3 regions of the Pseudoalteromonas sp. SWYJZ19 genome follow, and region 3 is predicted to be linked to each of the others. Evidence: predicted binding sites of a transcription regulator. Region 3 holds the regulator's gene; each other region holds the start of a gene.
What was found. Region 3 encodes LexA, which represses DNA repair genes until DNA is damaged. Its sites were predicted from a motif close to TACTGTATNNNNATACAGTA; they were not measured.

Region 1: the regulator LexA is predicted to act here: its motif matches at 1,209-1,228, upstream of ruvC (crossover junction endodeoxyribonuclease RuvC).
Region 2: the regulator LexA is predicted to act here: its motif matches at 2,132-2,151, upstream of I6F45_RS09695 (YebG family protein).

Annotation. Positions count from the first base shown of each region.
Region 1 is NZ_JADYXI010000014.1:93,286-96,572, reverse strand. Features, by position in the region: gene I6F45_RS14530 (ABC transporter permease) at 1-1,146, shown strand, start outside; gene ruvC (crossover junction endodeoxyribonuclease RuvC) at 1,277-1,801, shown strand; gene ruvA (Holliday junction branch migration protein RuvA) at 1,804-2,421, shown strand; gene ruvB (Holliday junction branch migration DNA helicase RuvB) at 2,429-3,287, shown strand, end outside.
Region 2 is NZ_JADYXI010000008.1:1,639-4,925, forward strand. Features, by position in the region: gene fadR (fatty acid metabolism transcriptional regulator FadR) at 1-203, opposite strand, end outside; gene dsbB (disulfide bond formation protein DsbB) at 747-1,265, shown strand; gene I6F45_RS09685 (DUF6170 family protein) at 1,267-1,569, shown strand; gene I6F45_RS09690 (ComEA family DNA-binding protein) at 1,594-1,890, opposite strand; gene I6F45_RS09695 (YebG family protein) at 2,203-2,520, shown strand; gene putP (sodium/proline symporter PutP) at 2,794-3,287, opposite strand, start outside.
Region 3 is NZ_JADYXI010000019.1:81,086-84,372, forward strand. Features, by position in the region: gene coxB (cytochrome c oxidase subunit II) at 1-367, opposite strand, end outside; gene lexA (transcriptional repressor LexA) at 851-1,468, opposite strand; gene I6F45_RS16865 (PaaI family thioesterase) at 1,636-2,076, shown strand; gene I6F45_RS16870 (hypothetical protein) at 2,077-2,457, opposite strand; gene I6F45_RS16875 (hypothetical protein) at 2,771-3,287, shown strand, end outside.

The DNA of each region.
Region 1 (3,287 bases), on a different contig from region 3:
TCGCTTGCAATTGCATCTATTCAAAAGCGTGCAAATGTGAACGCGGTACAGTTAATTAGTTTTTCGTTAGCGATTAAATTACTGCTGTTTTTAGTGGTACTTAAAAACGACATGATATCTGATTGGCAGTCGCAACTTCCAAGCGACGCGCCTAATGCGTTTTTAGTTAATATTACGCAAAATGAGCTTGAGCCAATTAATGAATATTTAGCTCAAAAAGATATTCAAGTATCAGAGTTTTATCCCACTATTCGTGGGCGCGTAAATGCGGTGAATGGCGAGTTGGTAGCACGTTCAGTATCGCTGCAAGACAACGAGAAAAAAGACGAAGAAGCACGTGCAGGTATTGGCCGCGAGCTAAATCTTACATGGCTTAAAGATGTGCCTGACCAAAATGAAGTAACACAAGGCACGTGGTTTGGTGAAAATGCGATGGCTGAAGCCTCAGTAGAGGAGTCGATGCTTGAGCGTTTAGATGTTGAGATAGGCGATACGCTAACATTTTTAATTGGTTCGCAGTCGTTCGATGCTAAAATCACCAGTGTGCGCAAAGTTAATTGGGCCACGCTTAAACCTAACTTTTTTATTATTTTAAGCCCAGATGTACTTGCAGATTTTCCGGCAACGTATATTTCGTCGGTACGTATAAACCCAGATCAAAAGCGTGACTTTAGCCAGTTATTGCGTACTTACCCTACTATTACAGCGATTGATATTGATAACTTTGTTAAGCAAATACAAACAACTATTTCGCAAGTATCACTCGCCATTGGCTTTGTACTTGCAATTGTTGTGCTGTGTGGCGCGCTTGTACTTATATCGCAAGTGCAAGCTAGTTTAGGTGAGCGTATGCAAGAAATTGTAATACTGCGAACACTTGGCGCTAAAAGCCGATTAATTAAAAACGCGACCTTGTACGAGTTTTTATTACTCGGCGGTTTAGCTGGCTTAGTTGCTGCATTTTTTAGTGATATAGCGCTTTTAATTGTGCAGCAACAAATGTTTGATTTAGCAGGTAAGTTACATCCGCATATATGGATTATTGGTCCGGTAGCTGGCGGTGTATTTGTGGCTGGTTTAGGCTATTTAATGATTGCCCGAACACTTAAACAAAATACCCAAGGATTAGTGCGTGCCCTAGGGTAAGCTTAAACTAACATGCTCCTTCAAATGCCCACCTAACACGTGGGCATTTTTGTTTTTCTTTGTACTGGTAATTTATACAGTGCTCTGGCATTATTAGCGTAATTTAAAAATAATAACAATGGAGTGCTGTTTGGCCATTATTTTAGGGATCGATCCTGGTTCACGTTTGACCGGATATGGCGTTGTTGCCCACCAAGGTTCTAAATTTACATACTTAGGCAGTGGTTGTATTAAGTTAGCCGATCATCCTTTTCCGGTTAGGCTTAAAATGATCTATCAAGGCATTACACAGCTTATTGAGCAGTTTTCGCCAGAAACCTTTGCCATTGAAAAAGTATTTATGGCGCATAACCCCGATTCTGCTTTAAAGCTTGGCCAAGCTAGAGGCGCTGCTATTGTTGGCGCTGCAATGGCCGACTTGCCCGTATTTGAATATTCAGCTAGGCAAATTAAGCAAGCAGTAGTAGGTAACGGTGGCGCTGATAAAACTCAAGTGCAACACATGGTAAAAAATATTTTAAAACTACCAGGTACGCCACAGGCCGATGCAGCTGATGCACTTGCTATTGCGATTTGCCACGCTCACTCAGAACAAAATTTAATTAAACTAGCGGGTAGCGCAAGCAAAATCGTTAGAGGACGTTTAAGGAAATAACTATGATAGGCCGCTTAAATGGTATTTTAGTCGAAAAACAGCCACCAGAAATATTACTCGAAGTAAGTGGTGTCGGTTACGAAGTACAAATGCCAATGACCTGTTTTTACGATTTACCAAAAATTGGTGAAAACGCGATTGTTTACACCCACTTTGTAGTGCGTGAAGATGCTCAATTATTATTTGGTTTTAATAATAAAGTTGAACGCGCCTTGTTTAGAGAGCTATTAAAAGCAAATGGCGTTGGTCCAAAACTTGGCTTAGCTATTTTATCGGGCATGTCGGCAAAGCAATTTGTAAGCTGTGTAAATAACGAAGACTCAACGTCGCTAGTTAAATTACCGGGTGTAGGTAAAAAAACAGCCGAGCGTTTAGTACTCGAAATGAAAGACAGATTAAAAGATTGGGGTAATGATTTATTTACGCCATTTAGCGACAGCGCAGTAATAGAGCCAATGAGCGATGCGACAATAGCTAATAACGCAGCCGATGATGCCGTATCGGCACTGCTTGCATTAGGTTATAAATTGCCACAAGCCCAAAAAGCAGTAAAATCGATAAGCAAACCCGATATGTCTACTGAGGTTCTTATTAGAGAATCTTTAAAATCAATGTTGTGAGTAACCCATGATTGAAGCGGATCGCTTAATTGATGCGACTGAAAAAACAAATGAAGACTCTATAGATCGTGCAATAAGACCAAAACTTTTAGCCGACTACAGAGGCCAGCCTCATGTTAAGCAGCAAATGGAAATTTTTATTGAAGCTGCGCGAACCCGTGGTGAAGCGCTCGATCATTTATTAATATTTGGCCCACCAGGGCTAGGTAAAACCACGCTTGCAAATATCGTTGCCAACGAATTACACGTAAGTATTAAAACAACATCCGGCCCTGTACTTGAAAAAGCAGGCGATTTAGCTGCGTTACTTACTAATTTAGAAGAAGGCGATGTACTGTTTATCGATGAAATACACAGGCTAAGCCCGCAAGTTGAAGAAATACTGTATCCAGCAATGGAAGACTACCAGCTTGATATAATGATTGGTGAAGGCCCAGCTGCGCGTTCTATTAAATTAGACTTACCTGCATTTACGCTTATTGGTGCCACTACGCGAGCAGGCTCACTTACATCGCCACTACGTGACCGTTTTGGTATTGTGCAGCGATTAGAGTTTTATTCTGTAGAGGATTTATCACATATAGTAGGGCGCTCTGCACATTATCTTGGTTTAGAAATGTGTGACGACGGCGCAACCGAAATTGCACAACGTTCACGTGGTACACCACGTATTGCAAACCGTTTATTACGCCGTGTACGCGATTACACACAGGTAAAATCTGACGGTACAGTAAATGCCGAAGTAGCTAAGCAAGCGCTTGATATGATTGACGTAGATAAAAGTGGTTTTGATTATATGGATCGCAAATATTTACTCGCCATAATTGAAAAATTCATGGGCGGCCCAGTAGGACTCGACAATGTAG
Region 2 (3,287 bases), on a different contig from region 3:
TTACCATGCTGAATTGTTAACCAACCATCACGTGCTAAACGCTGTAATACTTCTCTCAAGGTCGTTCTTGTTACACCAATTAACTCTGAAAGTTCTCGCTCGGCAGGTAGAATTGAACCTGGAGGGAAATCGCCGTTCCAAATAGATTCAACTATATATTCTTCAGCAAATCCTGCTGGGCTTTTCGCTTTAAAAATTCTCATCCAGTTCCCACTCGAATTAATCAACACTCATCGTTTTACACGAATAACTGACTGATTGTACCAGACGAAGCATAACTAACAAGTAAAGTCAGATATATTAATAAGCAAATGAGTAGAAATTAAAGATTAATAAATAATAAAATTTAGGTTTTTCTAATATCGCTACAATGTATAAATATACAGAGCAATATTCATTGTAGGTACATTGTAATTATTGGTATTTTTATTTACACCATACTTAGCTGAATCAACTTAATACACATAAGTACATTAAAAAGGAACACCTATGCAACAGAGCGTTCTAACAGCAACTTTAAAGAAGTGATTAGGCAATGCACCAATGTTGTATAAGTAAGCGATATAACTTAGCTTATGTATCAATGGGAACTAAGTAGAGCGCCATGTAACCTCTGCTGAGGCTGTATTGAGTAGTCAATAATTTCATCTTATAAAAAGCGACTTCGGTAGCTTTTTTTTCCTTTTTGTTGCCGCATACATTATCCTAGGTCATAATCTAACATCTTATTTAAACGCGGAATTTTTATGAACTGGCTTGCGCAATTACCCACCCAACGTACCCCGTGGCTTTTATTTACAGCTATCGTTTTTTCACTTGAAGTGACCGCCCTTTTCTTTCAATACCAAATGGGATTGGCGCCTTGCATAATGTGCATATATCAACGTACCGCTGTACTGGGTTTATTAGGTGCAGGCATTGTAGGTTCGACTAAACCACAGAGCAAAGCAGTTCGTATATTAGCGTATGTAATTTGGGGTGTATCGAGTGTTTGGGGATACCTTATAGCTCGCGAGCATATTGATATGCAAACCACCACAGACCCTTTTGCATTTAGCTGTGAGTTTGAACCAAACTTCCCATCGTTTATGCCGTTACACGAATGGATACCTAGCTTTTTTCAGGCGACCGGGGATTGTGGAAATATAGATTGGCAGTTTATTGGTTTGAGCATGCCTGCTTGGATGGAAATTATATTTGCGCTATTCTCAATCACTTTGTTTGCTTTAGTGATTAGCCGCTTAATAACAAAAAAATCGATTTAATATGTTTACCTTTTTTTCAAGCCAATTAGATGATCTTAAACACTTAAAAGTGCGCAAGCGCCAGGACGTAATAGCACTTTCGTTAAGTATGTTATCGCCAACTGATAAAGTGTTACTACGTATTATTAAATTAATATTACTAAGTCCACTATTTTTAATATTCACGGTATTTAAAGGTTGGATATTAATCCCGTTTTTGATACTTGGTGGGCTTTGCTATCCGCTATTAACAACACCTATTGAAATTAACTTTGCTAAAAAGCACTTAAGCGATGCATTAAAACAATTTAATCAGGGCGCATAGCGCCCTGATTATTACTTAATAGCTTTAAAGTGAAATTTTCCCCTCTAATTTAGCTAATAGTTTTTTACCAATTCCTTTAACTTGCGATAAATCACTGACGCTTTTAAATTCACCGTTTTCTTCACGATAATCCACAATTGCCTGCGCTTTTTTCTTACCTATACCCGGTAGCTTAGCAAGCATATCTGCATCAGCATTATTTATACTAATTGTCTCAACTTGAGGCATTTGCTTGGTTACTTCCGATAGTTGTGCATATACGGTAGTTGCAGGTAGTAAGCATAATAAGCTTATGATGAGTAAATTTTTTAACGTTTTCATTAAACTTGCCCTTATTCTTCTTTTCTTAATTTTGAGTATTGCTCAGGAAATCAATAAATAAGGAACTGTAAAGTTCATCACTTAAAGTGTACCTAAGCGCATTATCACTATGATCCGAAATCCTGAAAATGCAGCTGGTACAACAAGTGATTGCTTAACTAAAGTAAAGTTACCGTTTTTTGTCAAATTTAAGACACCTAAAAATTAATACTTCACGCTTGCAAATTTACTTACAAACCATTACTGTACATAAAAACAGTAACCTAATGGTTTTTACAAACCACGGTGCCAAGCAATTTTGCAGGAGAAATCATGGCTGTTGTTGTTAAATATGTTGTAGAACGAAACGGAGTCGAGCGTATGACGTTTACTACCAAAAAAGAAGCTGATGCTTATGACAAGATGCTCGATATAGCAGAATCACTTGAGCTAATGCTAGAAAAGGTAGACGTACCGCTTAGTGAGCAACAAATTGAATCACTTGCTTTAGAAATAGCGAAAAGCAAAGATGACTTTATGACTATATTAAAGGGCGGCAAAGATCCCGTTGTTGCCAAAGCGCCAACAAAAAGTAAAAAGTCAGATAATGTTGCATCAATTGAAGATAGCAACGATAAAAAAGCAAGTTAATTCGTAGATTGCCCTTTCCTCGGACGGGACAAACTAAATAAAAAAGGGAGCAACTAAGTTGCTCCCTTTTTTATTATACCAATTCACTTAATTAAGTGATCTATTTTGAGGGTAAAAAAACGTGTTGATAGCTAGGCAAAAAATTCGATATTTAGTTGTTCTAAATGATAATTTTTTAACGCCGGTAGCGACACATTAGCCCGCAAAATAATTAAGTATTATTGCGGATTGGTATTAATTACTACTCATTCAAAAATGAGTAGTAATTGCTATTTAAAGCTCTTTCTCTACTTCATCAAATAAAGCGGTAATGTTTTGCTCTGGCTCTTTTGTAGCTAAGCTAACAACAACAATTGCGATACTAGATAAAATAAAGCCAGGTACTATTTCGTACATAAAGCTACTTAAGCTTTCACCATTAATAGTAAACGGACCATAAACCCAAACAAGCACTGTAAACGCACCTACTAACATACCCGATAACGCACCGGCAAAATTCATACGTTTCCAGTAAAGGCTGAACAGTACCAATGGACCGAAAGCAGCACCAAAGCCTGCCCATGCATTACTTACTAGGTCTAAAATAGAGCTATCTCTGTCGTAAGCTAAGTAAATAGCAAACATAGCCACTACGGCAACGCTAATTCTACCAACAGTAACTAATTCAAAGTCGCTAGCATCTTTACGTAAAAATGTTTTATATAAATCTTCAGTCAATGAACTTGAGCTTACTAGCAATTGCGATGAGATAGTACTCATGATAGCAG
Region 3 (3,287 bases):
TAATTTTAATAGTGAGATCAGCTTTGCTGGCATCTTCCATTGCAATTAGGGTTTTAGTGGCTGGTACTGCCATAGCAATTAAAATAACAAACGGGATTGCAGTCCAAAGTATTTCTACTTTAGTGCTTTCGTGAAATTGGGCAGGTACAGCCCCTTTAGATTTACGGTGATGAATAAGTGCCCAAAACATAATTGCGAACACTATCACCCCAATCACACAACATATTATAAATATGGTCATGTGCAGCTGATATACATTATTGCTTATATCGGTTACGCCTTTGCGCATATTGTATTGGCTGTTAGCCAAAACTGGGTGCGAAAAAACACATAATATAAGCCACAAGGTAGAGGTCAGTTTACCCATGTGACGGCTCCTTTGATGCTATTGCGAATGCAAAGCGAAGAGGCATACGGCTTAAACGCCAATTCGTTATTTTTATTTTTTTAGTCAATCTCATTTAATATTGATTGGTTTTGCTGCGCCAACAACGGGTTTGTGTATATTGTGTGTTCTCAAAACTAAAAAGCTGTGAGTTATTATTAGCTCAGCACATTAATAATTAGCTAAAAAATGAACAACAAGCAAGTTTTAGTATAAAAAACAATCAGGTGATATTGAGTAATTAATAAAAAATCAGTAACCAACTAGGTAACAGGAAGTTCAAAAGATGAGCAAAACAAAGGGGTTTAACGCATTCGGAGGGGGAAAATATAAGTGCAAAAAAGTTTACAGCTTAAATTGTCAGTGAGCTATTTATGCCCTATTTTTAGTGCGAATTTAAAACAGAAAATGCGTACTAATTAGTACGCATTTATAAAACTGCTTGTTTAAAAGCTATTTTTAAAGTCACATCCAATCAGCGTTTCTTATAACGCCAACGGCTAAGCCTTCAATATTAAAAGACTCATTCTCAAGATCTACTTCAATAGATTCAAAATCGTCGTTTTCAGCATGAAGTAATACTTTACGACCCGCTTTCTCAAGACGTTTTACAGTTACGTCTTCGTCTAGGCGGGCAACAACAACTTGCCCGTTTTCAGCGGTTTGAGTACGATGTACAGCAAGTAAATCACCATCCATAATACCAATATCTTTCATGCTCATACCGTTAACGCGTAGTAAAAAATCTGCAGCCGGTTTAAACATTAATGGATCGATTTTGCAGTGACTTTCAACGTGCTCTTGCGCCAAAATAGGTGAACCAGCAGCAACACGCCCTATAAGCGGTAAACCTAATTGTTCTGGCTCTTCTTCTTCAATTAACTGAATACCACGGCTTGCACCTGGTTTCATTTTAATTGCGCCTTTTTTAGCAAGTGCTTTTAAATGTTCTTCAGCAGCATTGGCACTTTTAAAACCTAATGTTTGCGCTATTTCAGCACGTGTAGGAGGCATACCAGTGTCTTTAATAAAAACTTTAATTAGTTCGAGTATTTGAGCTTGGCGGTTCGTTAATGGTCGCATACAACTGGTTTTCCATACAGTACATTTAACTGTGAGTATATACAGTTAAATAAAAATCGCAAATTTAAATTAAGCCTTAAAATAGCCAAAGTAATTTCACTTGTGTACATTTTAGGGATATAACTAACGCTAGGTTTATAAATGATTAAAAAAGCAAAGGAGTCATTATGAGTATTTGGTACCAGCCCATCACTTTAGAGCTGTGCAAGCAGTTAGAACAAGGCATTGATGGCCAAGGAACATTAATGAAAACCATGGGAATAGAAGTCACTGAAATTGGTGATGATTACTTAGTAGCCACTATGCCGGCAATTCCTGAGCATCATAACCCAATGGGAATGGTTCACGGCGGTGCTAACGTTGTACTTGCCGAAACAGTTGCCAGCTATGCAGCTAACTTTGTTGTCGATTTTACAAAATTTTACTGCGTGGGGCAGGAAATTAGCGCAAGTCATTTAAAAGCATCTCGCAACGGCACTTTAACAGCAACGGCAAGAGCGTTTCATATTGGCAAACGTAGTTCAGTGTGGGAAATAAAAATTACAAATAGCCGCAATGAGCTGTGCTGCGTATCAAAAATGACCGCAGCAGTCGTAGAGCGAAGATAGTTACTTTTCGATTGGGTAAATTGTAATTTCCATACCCGCACCAATCGCAGATATACGTAGTAATGTATCTGCATCTAAGGCTTGATTAAAGCACTTAGGGGAAGTGCCTGATTCAAAACCAATATCAAACGTTCTACGTGAACAGCTTAACCATTGCTTTAGCGCGTTACGCGAACACGATTCAATAAGCTCACATATATGGTTTATTGCTTTGTCAGGCGTGTTTACTATACCTGTTGCTTCAATACGCGCTAATTGACGGTATTCGTCTTTGTCATAATGTAAAATCGTCGCGACTTTTTTCAAGTCTGCCACTAGCAAACTAATATCTTGCTTTGATTCAAGCTCAAGATCTACATTTAAAAATTGAATTTCCGACATCGTTTCGTATTTATCCTCTAATAATTTCATTGCAAACTTTAACGCAGTTTTACCGTTATACCAAATCAACTATGCTCTATTAACCACTTTATATAGATATTTCGCAGCTTTTAAGTATTTTTTAGCGTTTAAAGCTAGCTGGATATCAAACACTCAGCTCAATTAAACAAATAAGTCATGTTAGCAATTTAAGTGTAATCTTTTTTATTTTTAAATGATTACAGTAAGCTATAGTTTAAACTGCGACAAAATGTCGCAGTAACTAATCCCATTAATGTAATAAACTAGCCTCTAAAAATAATAAGACTAAAACATGAATAAAAAAATATTTAAGTATGCTCGCAAGTTACATAAATGGCTCGGTTATTTGCTCACATTACAAATTTTAGCTTGGCTATTAGGCGGTTTAGTCATGAGCGCTATTCCTCTTGATAAAGTTCATGGGGAGCATCTTGCAACACGTACTCTTAATAACCCATTTACGCAGGCTGATTATATTGCCTCCCTTAACGATATTGCACCTCAGGTGGTTAATCCAACACAAATAATTTTTGAGAACTTTTTAACCACACCTATAATTACAGTAATAAATAAAGATGAACAGCAAAGCTTTAACGGTATAACAGGCCGGCCCTTTGAGCCGCCAACTAAAATACAAATTACCGCAAATGCTAAAGCACACTTACTTATTGATGCTCAAGTGACAAGCGCTGTACTGCTAAAGCAAGGTATGCGAGAAGTTGGATATAAAACCAATGTTTGGCAGGTACAATTTGACGACACATTTAACACAACACTGTATTTGTCAGAAAATAACGGCAAAGTTATCA